Regions from separate parts of the Pseudomonas sp. P116 genome, predicted to be linked through region 3. Evidence: riboswitches for the same ligand, from Rfam matches in the RefSeq annotation. Region 3 holds a riboswitch; each other region holds the start of a gene.
The links. A riboswitch is a leader RNA that binds a small molecule or an ion and turns the genes downstream of it on or off. The one in region 3 is predicted to bind cobalamin.
Positions count from the first base shown of each region.

Region 1: it holds a riboswitch for cobalamin, as region 3 does, so the genes downstream of both, ICA15_RS07455 (CbtB domain-containing protein) here and ICA15_RS23200 (ABC transporter substrate-binding protein) in region 3, are expected to answer to the same signal.
Region 2: it holds a riboswitch for cobalamin, as region 3 does, so the genes downstream of both, cobO (cob(I)yrinic acid a,c-diamide adenosyltransferase) here and ICA15_RS23200 (ABC transporter substrate-binding protein) in region 3, are expected to answer to the same signal.

Region 1 is NZ_JACVHB010000002.1:241,336-246,049, forward strand. It holds gene cobN (cobaltochelatase subunit CobN) at 1-293, opposite strand, end outside; gene cobW (cobalamin biosynthesis protein CobW) at 297-1,367, opposite strand; cobalamin riboswitch at 1,468-1,679, opposite strand; cobalamin riboswitch at 2,548-2,770, shown strand; gene ICA15_RS07455 (CbtB domain-containing protein) at 2,891-3,088, shown strand; gene ICA15_RS07460 (CbtA family protein) at 3,100-3,801, shown strand; gene ICA15_RS07465 (cobalamin biosynthesis protein) at 3,798-4,211, shown strand; gene cobM (precorrin-4 C(11)-methyltransferase) at 4,291-4,714, shown strand, end outside.
Region 2 is NZ_JACVHB010000001.1:670,391-675,104, reverse strand. It holds gene ICA15_RS03360 (PQQ-dependent sugar dehydrogenase) at 1-613, opposite strand, end outside; gene ICA15_RS03355 (hypothetical protein) at 680-1,264, opposite strand; cobalamin riboswitch at 1,428-1,654, shown strand; gene cobO (cob(I)yrinic acid a,c-diamide adenosyltransferase) at 1,735-2,346, shown strand; gene ICA15_RS03345 (cobyrinate a,c-diamide synthase) at 2,343-3,743, shown strand; gene bluB (5,6-dimethylbenzimidazole synthase) at 3,740-4,390, shown strand; gene cbiB (adenosylcobinamide-phosphate synthase CbiB) at 4,387-4,714, shown strand, end outside.
Region 3 is NZ_JACVHB010000007.1:289,518-294,231, reverse strand. It holds gene ICA15_RS23210 (HD-GYP domain-containing protein) at 1-268, opposite strand, end outside; partial or broken gene ICA15_RS23205 (diguanylate cyclase) at 463-1,968, opposite strand; cobalamin riboswitch at 2,217-2,411, shown strand; gene ICA15_RS23200 (ABC transporter substrate-binding protein) at 2,555-3,568, shown strand; gene ICA15_RS23195 (FecCD family ABC transporter permease) at 3,565-4,581, shown strand; gene ICA15_RS23190 (ABC transporter ATP-binding protein) at 4,578-4,714, shown strand, end outside.

The sequences.
Region 1 (4,714 bases), on a different contig from region 3:
TCGATGCCGTAGCGCCAATAAGCGATGCCGCCGTGCAGCGAGATCAGAATGACTTTGGCGTGGCGCAGCACTTCATCGACGTAGAGATCGACCGAAGCGTGATTCTGCACTTGCATGGGATTGGCCAGGCGCAGGCTCGGATAATCCTCGGGCAGTTGCTGCGCAGCTTCGGCGAGCAGCGCCAGGCTGGAATCGCCGCTGCACAGGATTACCAGTTCGGCCGGGGTTTGCCCCAGGTCCGCGATGTTGTCATCCGAGACGAAACCGCCGGGCTGGGTCCTGAGCAGGTGCATGGGTTAAACGCTGAGCGCAGCGCGCAGTTGCGCTTCGAGTTGCGCGGCGTCGAGCTCCTGACCGATCAACACCAGACGCGTGACGCGCGCTTCATCGGCGCCCCACTGACGGTCGAAATGCTTGTCGAAACGCGTGCCCACGCCTTGAATCAGCAAACGCATCGGCTTGTTCGGGATCGCCGCAAAGCCCTTCACACGCAGGATGCCGTGCTTGACCACCAGTTGCGTCAGCCCGTCGAGCAGCAGGCTTTCGTCGGCTTGCGGCAGTTCGATGGAGATCGAATCGAAGGCGTCGTGATCGTGGTCATCGTGATCGTCATCACCGTCGTGGTGATGGTCGTGATGGCTGTGACGGCTGTCGATGTGTTCTTCGGAACCGGCGCCAAGGCCGATCAGCACGTCCAGCGGCACACGACCACTGCTGGCTTCGATGATCTTCACCGCTGGCGGCAGTTCTTCGGCGACTTCCAGGCGTACGCGCGCCAGGTCTTCAGGGCTGATCAGGTCAGATTTATTAAGGATGACGAGGTCGGCGCTGGCCAGTTGGTCGGCGAAGAGCTCGTGCAGCGGCGATTCGTGATCCAGGTTCGGGTCGAGTTTGCGCTGGGCATCGACCTGATCCGGGAACGCGGCGAAGGTGCCAGCGGCCACGGCCGGGCTGTCGACCACGGTGATCACCGCGTCAACCGTGCAAGCGCTGCGGATTTCCGGCCACTGGAAGGCTTGTACCAGCGGTTTTGGCAAGGCCAGGCCAGAGGTTTCAATGAGAATGTGGTCGAGGTCACCGCGACGGGCAACCAGTTCGCGCATTACCGGGAAAAACTCTTCCTGCACCGTGCAGCACAGGCAGCCGTTGGCCAGCTCATAAACGCGGCCCACGGCTTCTTCTTCGGAGCAGCCGATGGTGCATTGCTTGAGGATTTCACCGTCGATGCCCAACTCGCCAAACTCGTTGACGATCACCGCAATACGGCGGCCCTGAGCGTTGTCGAGCATGTGCCGCAGCAATGTGGTTTTGCCCGAGCCGAGGAAGCCGGTGACGATGGTGACAGGGAGTTTGGCCAGTGTTTTCATCGGTATGCCCTTTGGCAAAGTGGCGGGCATACGGGACGAGAACCGGCACCGCGCGTGCGTGCCTGGAGAGTTCGCCACCGGATCACCCCGCCCGGTTGAAATTGAGAATCTGTGACGAGGCAGGTCTCCTGGCTGACGGTGTTCAGGCGCTGGGCCTGGATTCACTGCGCCTTCCCGCGGGCTCTGTGGATTGAGCTTGCAGTGGCGTGGCAGCGAACATCACCGTTCACAGTTGCGGGGGCAGCCGCGGCATTGACCGCGTTCCCTTCTTAGCTTCGGCAATGCCGAAGAACCTCGAAGGCGCAAGGCTACGCATGGTGCAGTGGTGGGTCAATGTTTGGATACGGGGCATATCCGTTGCTGCGGGTGCTGCCGCTGGCGGTTTCGCTCTTACAGCGAGTCCCTTTTTCAAACGCCAAAAAGGAACCAAAAGGCTTTGCCCCCGGCGTACGGCACTTCGCTGAGGCTCAGTGTTCCCTAGCTACGGTGTCCATCCGGGGGCATCGCCTACGGTTTGCTGCGCTGCACCTCCTCTCGATGAATGCGGCTTCGCCGCACGGCGCTACGCGCCTACCCCCCGGATGAACACCTTCGCTCGGCCTGCCGAAGGGGGCTAAGAGCAAGAGCAACATCAAAAGCCAGATCAAAAGCCAGATCAAAAGCCCCTCACCCTACCCGTCTTCCAGAGGGAGAGGGGACTGATCGAGGTGTTTGGGAGAAGTACACCGACGTGAAACACCGAGTCGAACACCGATTCCGAAAAGCCCAAAAATCGGCCCCCCTCTCCCTCGGTAGTGGACTGGGACGAGGGCAAACCCAACACAAAACCAAAGCCAACCGCACGCTCCTCCCCCACTCAACACAATGAGCGTTAGCTCGAGTGCAGCTTTTGATCTTGATCCGCGGGCGACGTCGGGAGGCTGAGTGGAGGGATTCATCCGGGGAGGACATCGAAAGGAGGTGCAGCGAAGCAAACCGGAATCGATGCCCCGGATGGATTCCGGAGCGAAGGAACCCCGAGCTTTAGCGAGCGGGCCGGACGTAGGAGCAAGCCTTTTTGGTTACTTTTTCGGCGTCTGGAAAAAGTGACCCGCCGTAAGGGCGGAACCATAAGAAGCCACACCCGCAGCAACGGATAAGCCCCCAAAGCAAATTGACTAAAAACCCCACACCATGCTCTCCTACACCACTTGTTACGGGTGCCCTTCACAGGGTGAAACGGGAAACCGGTGAATCATGTGCTTTACTCAGAGCCATGTCAGTCCGGTGCTGCCCCCGCAACGGTAAGCGAGCGAAGCGTCAGATCCACTGTGCCATTGCGGCATGGGAAGGTGACGCTTGCAGGTCGGCCAGACGCCAACCCCTCGTGAGCCCGGAGACCGGCCCGCAACACACAGCGCGCAATTGGCGTGCTGAACATAACAAACCCGCGGTGGGCGGGCGCTGTTTGAACCTCTGCGTGCCCGCGCCGCAGGGGTTTTCATGCGCTCTTGTCCACCCCTGACATTCCAGAGGGACGCGCCATGTCGATCATCACCAGCACCGGCAGCAACACGGACAAAATCTCCAGCACCACCACCCTGAGCCAACGCCTGACCGCCGCTGTTTTCGCGTCGATCCTGGGTGCAAGCCTCGTCTATTTCGCCGGTTTCTCGCACATCGAAGCCGTGCACAACGCGGCTCACGATACCCGCCACAGCGCCGCGTTCCCGTGCCACTGAGACCTGCCGACATGATCAAGCGAATTGCGCAAACCGCAGGTTTCACCGGTCTGCTGGCCGCCCTGCTGCTCACGCTGCTGCAAAGTTTCTGGGTGTCGCCGCTGATTCTTCAAGCCGAAACCTATGAAAAATCCGAGCCTGTTGCCGCGGTTCACGAACACGCCGCCGGCACCGCTGCGCACACCCATGATGCCGAAGCCTGGGAGCCGGAAGACGGCTGGCAGCGCGTGCTTTCGACCACGGGTGGCAATCTGGTGGTGGCCGTTGGTTTTGCCTTGATGCTGGCCGGTCTCTACACCCTGCGCGCGCCGACCAAAACCTCGCAAGGTCTACTGTGGGGCCTAGCCGGTTACGCGACGTTCGTCCTCGCACCGACCTTGGGCCTGCCGCCTGAACTGCCGGGCACTGCCGCGGCGGATCTGGCTTCGCGGCAGTTGTGGTGGATCAGCACTGCCGCTTCAACCGCTGCCGGTCTGGCGTTGATTGCGTTCAGCCGTCATTGGTTGGTGAAAATCCTCGGTGTGGCCATCCTCGCCGTACCGCACGTGATCGGCGCACCGCAACCGGAAGTGCATTCGATGCTCGCGCCAGAAGCACTGGAAGCGCAGTTCAAAATCGCTTCGCAATTGACCAACGTAGCGTTCTGGCTGGCCTTGGGCCTGATCAGCGCCTGGTTGTTCCGCCGCAAGATCGATGGTCAATACCACGCATGACGACTGACAGCGCAGCGCCGACTTTCGTGGTCGGTCTGGGCTGCCAGCGCGGCTGCCCTGCGAGCACGCTGCGCGCGTTACTCGATCAAGCCTTGCAAGCCAATCGCATTGAACTGCATGCAGTGAAGGCTTTGGCCAGTATCGACTTGAAACGCGATGAACCCGGCTTGCAGGAACTCGCGAATCAACTGGCCCTGCCGCTGCTGTACTTCAGCAGTGAGGAATTGGCCAGCTATGCACAGCGACTCAGCCACCATTCGCAGATTGCCTTCGAGCGCACCGGTTGTTATGGCGTAGCGGAAAGCGCCGCACTGGCACTCGCCGAACAGCTGATTCAGGCGCCGGCAAAGCTACTGATTTCCCGACAAAAATACGCTCAGGCAACGCTGGCATTGGCCGGCGCCGCGTAAATTCCCGATAATCCCCGCCATTCATCATGAGCAATCTTCATCTGAAGCGTTGCCGCGCCTATTTCCCAAGGATTCTACGATGACCGTTTACTTCATCGGCGCCGGCCCCGGCGACCCGGAATTGATCACCGTCAAAGGCCAGCGACTGATACGCAGTTGCCCGGTGATCATCTACGCAGGTTCGCTGGTACCCGCGGCGGTGCTCGAAGGTCATCAGGCAGAAACACTGGTCAACAGCGCTGAATTGCATCTGGAACAGATCATCGAGCTGATCAAAACCGCGCACGCCAAGGGCCAGGATGTGGCGCGGGTGCATTCGGGGGATCCGAGTCTCTATGGCGCGATTGGCGAGCAGATCCGCTATCTGCGTGAACTGAATATCCCGTTTGAAATCATCCCCGGAGTGACGGCGACCGCGGCATGTGCGGCGTTGTTGGGCGCAGAACTCACGCTGCCTGACGTATCGCAAAGCGTGATCCTGACCCGTTACGCCGACAAGACGG
Region 2 (4,714 bases), on a different contig from region 3:
TCCAGTGATGGTTGAGCGTGCCGCCAGGCAGATCGACAACCTTGATCGGCTGCGTCTTGATTTCGGTCGTGCCGGGTTCGTAGTTGAAGCGCAGCAGGCGATCAGTGTCGGCGACGTACAGGTCGTTGCCAACCAGCGTCATGCCGAACGGTGAATTGAGATTCTGCAGGAATACCGTGCGCGTTTCGGCCACGCCATCATGGTCGGCATCGCGCAGCAGAGTAATGCGATTGGGGCTCGGCACACCGGCGCCAGCCTTGCCCATGACTTTTTCCATGACCCAGCCGCGCACGCCTTTGCTGTCATCAGGTTTGGGCGGTGCGTTGGTTTCTGCTACCAGTACATCGCCATTGGGCAACACATAGAGCCAGCGCGGATGATCGAGGCCTTCGGCAAATGCCGCGACTTGTGTGCCTGCCGCAGCGGTCGGTTTACCGCCCGCGGGCCAGCCGACCGCCGGGGCGATATTCACCGTCGGGATCAGGGTTTTGTTCGGTTCGGGCAGTTTCGGTGACGGGCCGGTGCCGTCGATGACCTGCAGGCTGGACGATTCACCACAGGCGGTGAGCCCTCCGGCGAGGGCGATGACGAAAACGAGCTGGGGCTTGCGCATTGCTGATCTTCCCTATGAATGCATTCCTAGTCATAGAGGAGCGCGCAAGCCCGATGGTTCAACTGCTCAGCCGCGGGCTTCTTTGAACAGCACGGCAATGCCCGGGTGATAGTTGCCGGCTTCATTGCGCAATTTGCGATAGGCGTAGGGGAAATACCAGGCGACGGCGCAGGTGTGTTCCTTTTGCAGGTCGTCGACCATGTCCTGCAATTCTTCCGGGCTGGCGCTGTGCTGGGCTTTTTGCGGGGCGACAAACAGGCAGCCGAGTTTGAGGTCGCTGGCGTAGCTGAGGCGTTTGGCGTCGTTGGTGATATCCAGCAGGGGTTGGTTCAGGTTGAGGTTGTTGACGCGTGGCCAGCGTTGCGTGGCCTGGATAAATGCGCGGTCTTCGGCACCCGCCAGGAACAGATCGGCGCGGGCGTTGCGCTCGCCTTCCTCGTTCTGCTTGCGGGTGGCGGTGTCGCGCAACGTCACCAACTCCGCCATCCAGGCGGCCGCACAGAGCAATCCGAGATTGGCTTTCTCGTCATGCCAGTAGGGCGTGTCACTGTCGCCGCGCACGGCGTTGTAGCGGTCGATACAGTCAAACCAGCGTTCTAGCACCGGGCGCAGGAATTCCAGGCGCGGATTGCTGATGATCATGCCTTGCATCGTAATCATCCTTATTGTTGTGGTGTGCTTTTGCGGCAAAAGCATGGCTCTTTGATATCATTTGTTTCAGCGTGGCACAAGATTGGCGTCGGATAATTGATCGGCGGCAGTTATTCGCCCGATGACCCCCTCTTTAATTGACGCTCCACCCCCAACCCTCTAACCTTCGCGGCTTGTTTCAGGTGCTCTGTGACCTGCGTCGACAGAGTGAAACAGGGAAGCTGGTGAGGGTTGTCTTCAAGCGAAGAACAACCACGATCCCGGCGCTGCCCCCGCAACGGTAAATGAGTGAAAACTGCGTCTTGTGCCACTGCTTAACAGCGGGAAGGCGCGCAGTCAGGCGAACGCCGCTCATGAGCCCGGAGACCGGCCTGATCCATCCAGCGGCATCACGGTGGGCGATGCCAGGCTTTTTGCCGTCTATTCTTGTGCCTGCCCGCCGTTATCCAGCCTCAACGGAGAGCTCCCCCATGACTGATTCCCCCGAGCGTGACGAACGCCATCTGGCGCGTATGCAGCGCAAAAAAGCCGTGATCGATGAACGCATCGCCAACTCGCCCGACGAGTGCGGCCTGGTGCTGGTGCTGACCGGCAACGGCAAAGGCAAAAGCAGCTCGGCGTTTGGCATGCTCGCCCGCGCAATGGGCCACGGCATGCAGTGCGGCGTGGTGCAGTTCATCAAGGGCCGTAACAGCACCGGTGAAGAGCTGTTCTTCCGCCGCTTTCCCGAGCAGGTGCGTTTTCACGTGATGGGCGAGGGCTTCACTTGGGAAACCCAGGATCGCCAACGCGACATCGCCGCCGCCGAAGCTGCGTGGGCGGTGTCGCGCGAGTTATTGCGTGATCCGTCGATCGGTCTGGTGGTGCTCGATGAATTGAACATCGCCCTCAAGCACGGCTACCTCGATCTCGATCAGGTGCTCAGCGATTTGCAGGCGCGTCCGCCGATGCAGCACGTGATCGTCACCGGTCGCGGGGCGAAGCCGGAAATGATTGAGATGGGCGACACGGTCACCGAAATGGGCATGCTCAAACACGCCTTCCAGGCTGGTATCAAAGCGCAGAAAGGCGTCGAACTTTGAATCAGCCACGTCACTGCCCGGCGGTACTGATCGCCGCGCCGGCCTCCGGTCAGGGCAAGACCACCGTCACCGCTGCACTCGCTCGTTTGCATCGCAATCAGGGGCGCAAGGTGCGCGTGTTCAAGTGCGGCCCGGACTTCCTCGATCCGATGATTCTCGAGCGCGCCAGCGGAGCGCCGGTTTATCAACTCGATATGTGGATGGTCGGCGAGCAGGAAAGTCGTCGCCTGTTGTGGGAAGCCGCCGCCGAAGCCGATCTGATTTTGATCGAAGGCGTGATGGGCCTGTTTGACGGCACACCGTCGAGCGCTGACCTGGCGCGGCATTTCGGCGTGCCGGTACTGGGCGTGATCGACGGCACCGCGATGGCGCAGACGTTTGGCGCATTGGCGCTGGGGCTGGCGCGTTATCAGCCGGACTTGCCGTTTGCGGGCGTGCTGGCCAATCGCGTCGGCACTTTGCGTCATGCGCAATTGCTTGAAGGCAGCCTCACCGAGGGTTTGCGTTGGTACGGCGCACTGTCCCGCGAGACCGGGATCGAGTTGCCGAGCCGTCATCTGGGTCTGGTGCAGGCCAGCGAACTGAACGACCTGGATGTTCGCCTCGACGCCGCCGCCGAAGCGCTTGCCAGCAGTTGCGAGGTAGCGCTGCCACCGGCCGTGGAATTCGTGGCGCCGGAAGTGATCGTTGCCGAACCGCTATTGCAAGGTGTGCGAATCGCTATCGCCCATGATGAGGCGTTTGCCTTCACCTACGGCGCCAGCCTCGATTTGCTGCGGGCGATGGGTGCCGAGTTGAGCTTCTTCTCGCCGATCCGCGACACGCAATTGCCTGAGGCGGACAGTCTGTATCTGCCGGGCGGCTACCCGGAATTGCACCACGTGGCGTTGTCGCAGAACACTGCGATGCTCGACGCGATCCGCGCGCACCATGCGGCGGGCAAACCATTGCTGGCCGAGTGTGGCGGCATGCTTTATCTGCTTGATTCGCTGACTGACGTTGAAGGCACCCGCGCCGAACTGGTCGGTTTGCTTAAGGGCGATGCGGTCATGCAAAAGCGTCTGGCGGCGTTGGCGCTGCAAGCGGTTGATCTGCCGGAGGGCTCGCTGCGCGGGCACACGTATCATCACTCCCTGACGACGACTGAATTGACCCCGATTGCTCGCGGGCTGAGTCCGAATGGCGGGCGTGGGGCTGAGGCGGTTTACAGGGAAGGGCGGATGACGGCTTCTTATGTGCACTTTTATTTTCCGTCGAATCCTGTGGCTATCGCTGCACTGTTTGCGCCTCAACTTGAGGCCGCCATCGCTGGCAAGCCAGCTCCCACAGGGGATCGCGTTTCTTCAGGCATTACACCGCCCATTGTGGGAGCTGGCTTGCCAGCGATGGGGCCATGAAAGACAACGCATTCTCCGAAGCCGAACGCGCAGCGGTCTACAAAGCCATCGCCGAACGCCGCGACATGCGCCACTTCACCGGTGGCACCGTCGCGCCCGAGCTGCTGCACCGCCTGCTCGAAGCCGCGCATCAGGCCCCGAGCGTCGGCCTGATGCAGCCGTGGCGCTTTATTCGTATCAGCGACCGAGCCCTGCGCGGGCAAATCCAGAACCTCGTTGAAGAAGAGCGCATCCGCACCGCCGAAGCCCTCTGCGAACGCAGCGATGAGTTCATGACCCTCAAGGTCGAAGGCATCAATGATTGCGCTGAAGTGCTGGTCGCCGCGCTGATGGACGATCGCGAAAAACACATCTTCGGTCGCCGCACGCTGCCGGAAATGGACATGGCGTCGCTGTCCTGTGCGATCCAGAACCTGTGGCTGGCGTCCCGCGCCGAAGGTCTGGGCATGGGCTGGGTCTCGCTGTTCGAGCCGCAGGCGCTGGCCGATCTGTTGAAACTGCCGGAAGGCGCCAAACCTCTGGCCGTTTTGTGCCTGGGCCCGGTCAAGGAATTCTATCCGGCGCCGATGCTGGTACTCGAAGGGTGGGCGCAGGCGCGTCCGCTCAATGAGTTGCTGTACGAAAATTATTGGGGAGTGAGTCAATGAGTGTGGCGTTGTTGAGTGTCGCCGCGGTTGCGCTGGATGCGCTGCTGGGTGAACCGAAACGCTGGCATCCGCTGGTGGCGTTCGGCAATTTTGCCGGGCGCATCGAGCAACGTTTCAACGCCGGGGGTCGCGGCTGGCGCAGTCATGGCGTCACCGCGTGGGTGATCGCGGTGCTGCCGCTGACGTTGCTCGCCACCGCGTTTTCCTGGGCGCCGTATGTTGGCTGGATCGTCGAGATTCTCGCGCTGTATTGCGCTCTCGGCATGCGCAGCCTCGGCGAGCACGTCGAACCGGTGGCCAAGGCGTTGCGCGCCGATGATCTGG
Region 3 (4,714 bases):
GGAAAATGATCGGAATGTGGCGAGTACGGTGGTCACCCTTGAGCTGCTCGGCAACGTCATACCCGGACAGGCCGGGCATCATGATGTCCAGCAGGATCAGGTCGGGAAGCGGATCGCTTTGCAGAAGACGCAGTGCTTTCTCGCCGCTGTTGGCTGCCTTGATCCGATATTTGTCCTTGAGCAACTCGGCGATCAGCATCAGGTTGTCGGGGGTGTCGTCCACCACCAGGACGGTTGCTGATGGATACAGGTCCTGCACGCTGTCCATGAATGTCGGCTCCCTTTCGTGACCAGTAACGAGTGGGCGCGGTGACGCCGTTCTCTTGCTGGCAAGCGTAGCTAGAAAAACTGCAATCGCTAGAGGAAGTCGCAGGCTCGTGAGAAGGTGCTTTTGCCGGTAGCAAAACACGAATGCTTGAAGAGGCCCTTTGATGCCGTGCCAGACCTAAAGGCGATCGCCTGTCACGACCCACCCCTTACATACTGATTCCGACCCCGGGCCTTGGCGTTGTACGGCACCTGATCGGCTACCTCGATCAAACCTTGCAGGTGATCCAGTTCCAGCCCCGTGGCGGTCGCAATCCCGATGCTGACACTGACGCGTCCGAGCGGGCTGGCGTTGTGCGGGATGTTTGCTTGCTGCAAGCGGTCGATGATCAGTTGCGCCACGACTGCGGCACCGTCGATATCGGTGTCCGGCATGATCACCCCCATCTCTTCACCGCCATATCGGGCCACCAGGTCCGAGGGGCGCCGCACACATTCGTCCAGGATTCTGCCAACGGTTTGCAGACAGGCGTCTCCGGCAACATGTCCGAGTGAGTCGTTGAACAGCTTGAAGTGGTCGATATCGATCATCAGCAATGCCAACGTCGTACCGTCACGTCGTGCTCGGCGGGCTTCCATGGCAAGGCTTTGATCAAAGCAGCGTCGATTGGCCAGACCGGTCAGGGCGTCTTTCATCGCCAGCAATTCCAGTTGCCGATTGGTTGAGAGCAACTGCTGCTGGGTGCCTCGCAACTGATCTTCGGCCTTGGTACGCCGACGGATATCCAGAATCAGGAACCAGCCAATGAGGCCCGTGAGTCCCAGCAGCCCGGTGACCACCACCGCCGACAACAATGCCTCGGTTCGCCACGCGGCGAGGGCTTCGCGCTTGCCGAGGGCCACCGTCGTTATCAGCGGCAGCCGGTCACTCTTGCGGAAGGCGTAGAGCCGCTCCACACCATCCAGGCTGGAGGTAAACGACGCGGTGCCGACTGCTCGATCAACGAGATACTTGGCATAGATGGGCGATTTGGAAAAGTTGCGGCCCATGTCCTGCTCGCGGAATGGATAACGAACCAGCAACGTCCCATCGGTGTAAGACAACCCGATGGCGCCCTCCTGCCCCACGTCGATCTTTCCGAACAACCGAAGAAAGTTTTCGACGCCCAAGGTGACCGCCACCACCCCGGCAAACTCTCCGCGCGCATCATTGAAGCGGCGGCTGACGGTGATCACCCATTCCTGATTCGAACGGCTCTGGATAGGCGGACCGATAAAGGTCTCACGGCTGGGATCGTCGCGATGATGAATGAAATAGGCCCGATCGCTGCTATTCGCCCCGGCCGGAATCGGTCGATTGGAGGACATCAGCCAGCGTCCCTGATTGTCGTAGATCGTGATACCACTGAGCTGTGGCATTAACGGTTACTGGCGGATGATCAATGCACTCAGCCGCTGAATCTGCGCGGGGCCGCTACCTTCAATTTCCAGGCGCTCGACAAGCCCGAGTAAAAGCAGCGAGCTCTGGCGGACAATCCCCTCGGAGTAGGTAGACAGCGCCTGGGTCAGGTTCAAGCCGTGGACATCCACTTCCTCCAGTGCCCGATCTCGAGAAGCCAATACTTTCCAGACCGTCAATGACGCCAGAGAGCAACCGATCACGAACAGCAAAAGCACAACCAGGTGCGAATCACGCTTCACGTTATTACCTTAAGGAAAGTCCGGTTTTCCGTTCCCGCGACTATTGGGTCAGGGCAATAGCTGGGGCCATTCGTCCTCTTGTAACGCAAGGATACAAGTTGCGCTGAATCGTTGCAGTAACTGAATAGGTGGCGCAAAAGTGCTTCGCATAAAAGTACCTGACTGGTCCGTTCTCACCATCGCCCCTCCTGCTGGCGCTGCCCCACGCCTTGAGCGAGCACGCCCGTTCGCCTCAACCGCCACGATCGGATACCATGCCGCCCGCCGGTTTCCAATTGGGATTAATAGGGAATCCGTGATGCGCCCAACGCATCAAACGGAACTGCCCCCGCAACTGTAGATGCCGAGCCTGCTTCTAAACTGCCACTGGGATTGTTCCCGGGAAGGCTGAAGCAGGCGACGACGCATCAGTCAGGAGACCTGCCGGCCAAGCAACAATCACTAACCGGCGGGGTGTCCGGGAAGGACATCCTTGTGCGCGCGTCACTTCGGTGATCGGCCTGGCACTGCTTTCAAGGCAGCGTGAGCGATGTGTTTCCAGAACCTGCACCCTGGCTCCGTGTACGGTTCGAATGGAGATTGCATCATGCTGTTGCCTCGTTTTGTCGCCCTCGTCGTTGGCCTGGGTGTTGGCGCCCTCGCCCATGCTGCACCGACGCAGTACCCCCTGACGATTGAAAACTGCGGCAGCACGCTGACCTTCGCGCAGGTCCCGGCGCGCGCGGTGACAATCGGCCAGGCCGGCACGGAAATGCTCTTCGCCCTCGGACTGGGTGAAAAAATCGTCGGCACTTCGCTGTGGTTCAACGATGTGCTGCCTCAGTACAAAGCGCAAAACGACAACATCGAGCGCCTGGCCGATAACGAACCGAGTTTCGAATCGGTGATCGCCAAGCGCCCGCAACTGGTGGCTGTGGAGCTGGAATGGATGGTCGGGCCGCAAGGCGCGGTCGGCACCCGCGAACAGTTTCACGAACTGAACATACCGACTTATCTGATGCCGTCTGACTGCGAGGCCAAGGACAATCTGGTCGGTGCCGACGGCACGCGTCTGGCGCCGTTTCGCATCGACAGCATCTATAAAAGCATCACCCAGTTCGGTGAGATTTTTGATGTCCAGGCGCGCGCTCAACAGTTGAACGCAGACCTCAAGGCGAGCCTCGCCAACTCGATTGCCATGGCGAATGACAAGAAATCGAAAGACATCAGCGCACTGGTCTGGTTTTCCAGTGCCAGTCTGGATATCGACCCGTACGTCGCCGGACACAAGGGCGTTCCAGACTTCATGCTCAACACGCTGGGCGTGCGCAACGTCGTGGAGTCCGATGAAGAATGGCCAACTGTCGGCTGGGAAACCATCGCCAAAGCCAACCCGACGTTCCTGGTCATCGCGCGCATGGATCGCCGGCGCTTCCCGGCTGACGACTATCTGAAGAAGCTGGAATTCCTGCGCAACGATCCCGTGACCCGCAACATGGACGCGGTGAAAAACAACCGCATCATCATTCTCGACGCCATGGCCATGCAGGCCAGCATGCGCACATTCGACGGCATCGCCTCATTGGCGAGCGCCATTAACGGCTACGACCTGTCCAAATGACCGCGACGTTGATACGCACCCTGTTGGCACTGGCGATCCTGCTTTTAGCGGTGATTGCCGGTGTGGCCATTGGTGAGACGACCATTGATCCCATCGTGGTGTTTCAGGTGCTGGCCAACAAACTGTGGGCGGCCGGTTATGTGCTTGATCCGATCGACGAAGGCATTGTCTGGAACTATCGCCTGACTCGCGCGCTGGTGGCTGCCGCTTGCGGCGCGGGTTTGGCGACTTGCGGGGTGATTCTGCAATCGCTGCTGCGCAACCCGCTGGCCGACCCGTATCTGCTCGGCATTTCCGCTGGCGCCTCAACGGGCGCGGTGATGGTCGCGTTGCTGGGTTTCGGCGCCGGGGCGATTTCCATGTCAGTTGGTGCGTTCGGCGGCGCTGTTGTGGCGTTCGCCGTCGTGGTTTTACTCGGCCGCGCCGCTGGCTCACCGGGTAATACCGGCCAGATCATTTTGGCGGGGATCGCCGGTTCGCAGCTGTTCAATGCCCTCACGGCATTTCTGATCACCAAGTCGGCCAGCTCCGAACAGGCACGCGGCATCATGTTCTGGATGCTCGGCAATCTCAGCGGCGTGCGCTGGCCATCGGTGTGGCTGGCAGTGCCGGTGACAGTCATCGGGCTCGTTGTGTGCCTGTGGCATCGGCGTGCGCTGGACGCGTTTACCTTCGGCGTCGACTCAGCGGCATCGCTCGGGATTCCGGTGCGGCGCGTGCAGTTGCTGTTGATCAGTTGTGCCGCATTGGTGACGGCTGTGATGGTGTCGATTGTCGGCTCTATCGGTTTCGTGGGTCTGGTGATTCCCCACGCTGTAAGGCTTTTGCTCGGCACTCGACACACGCGTCTGCTGCCCGCGAGTGCACTGGGCGGCGCGGTGTTTTTGATTGCCGCTGATGTGCTGTCGCGCACGCTGATCAAAGGCCAGGTGATCCCGGTCGGCGTGATTACCGCGCTGGTCGGTGCGCCAGTGTTCGCGCTGATCCTGATCGGCCGGAGGAATGCCCGATGAATGCGCTGTCCCCGGTGGTCGGCGAATCGGTGCTGCGTTGCTGCGGCCTCGGCTTTGATATCCGCGATGCGCGGTTGCTGCACGAGATTGATCTGGACATCCGTCGCGGCGAAACCCTTGGCCTTGTCGGCCC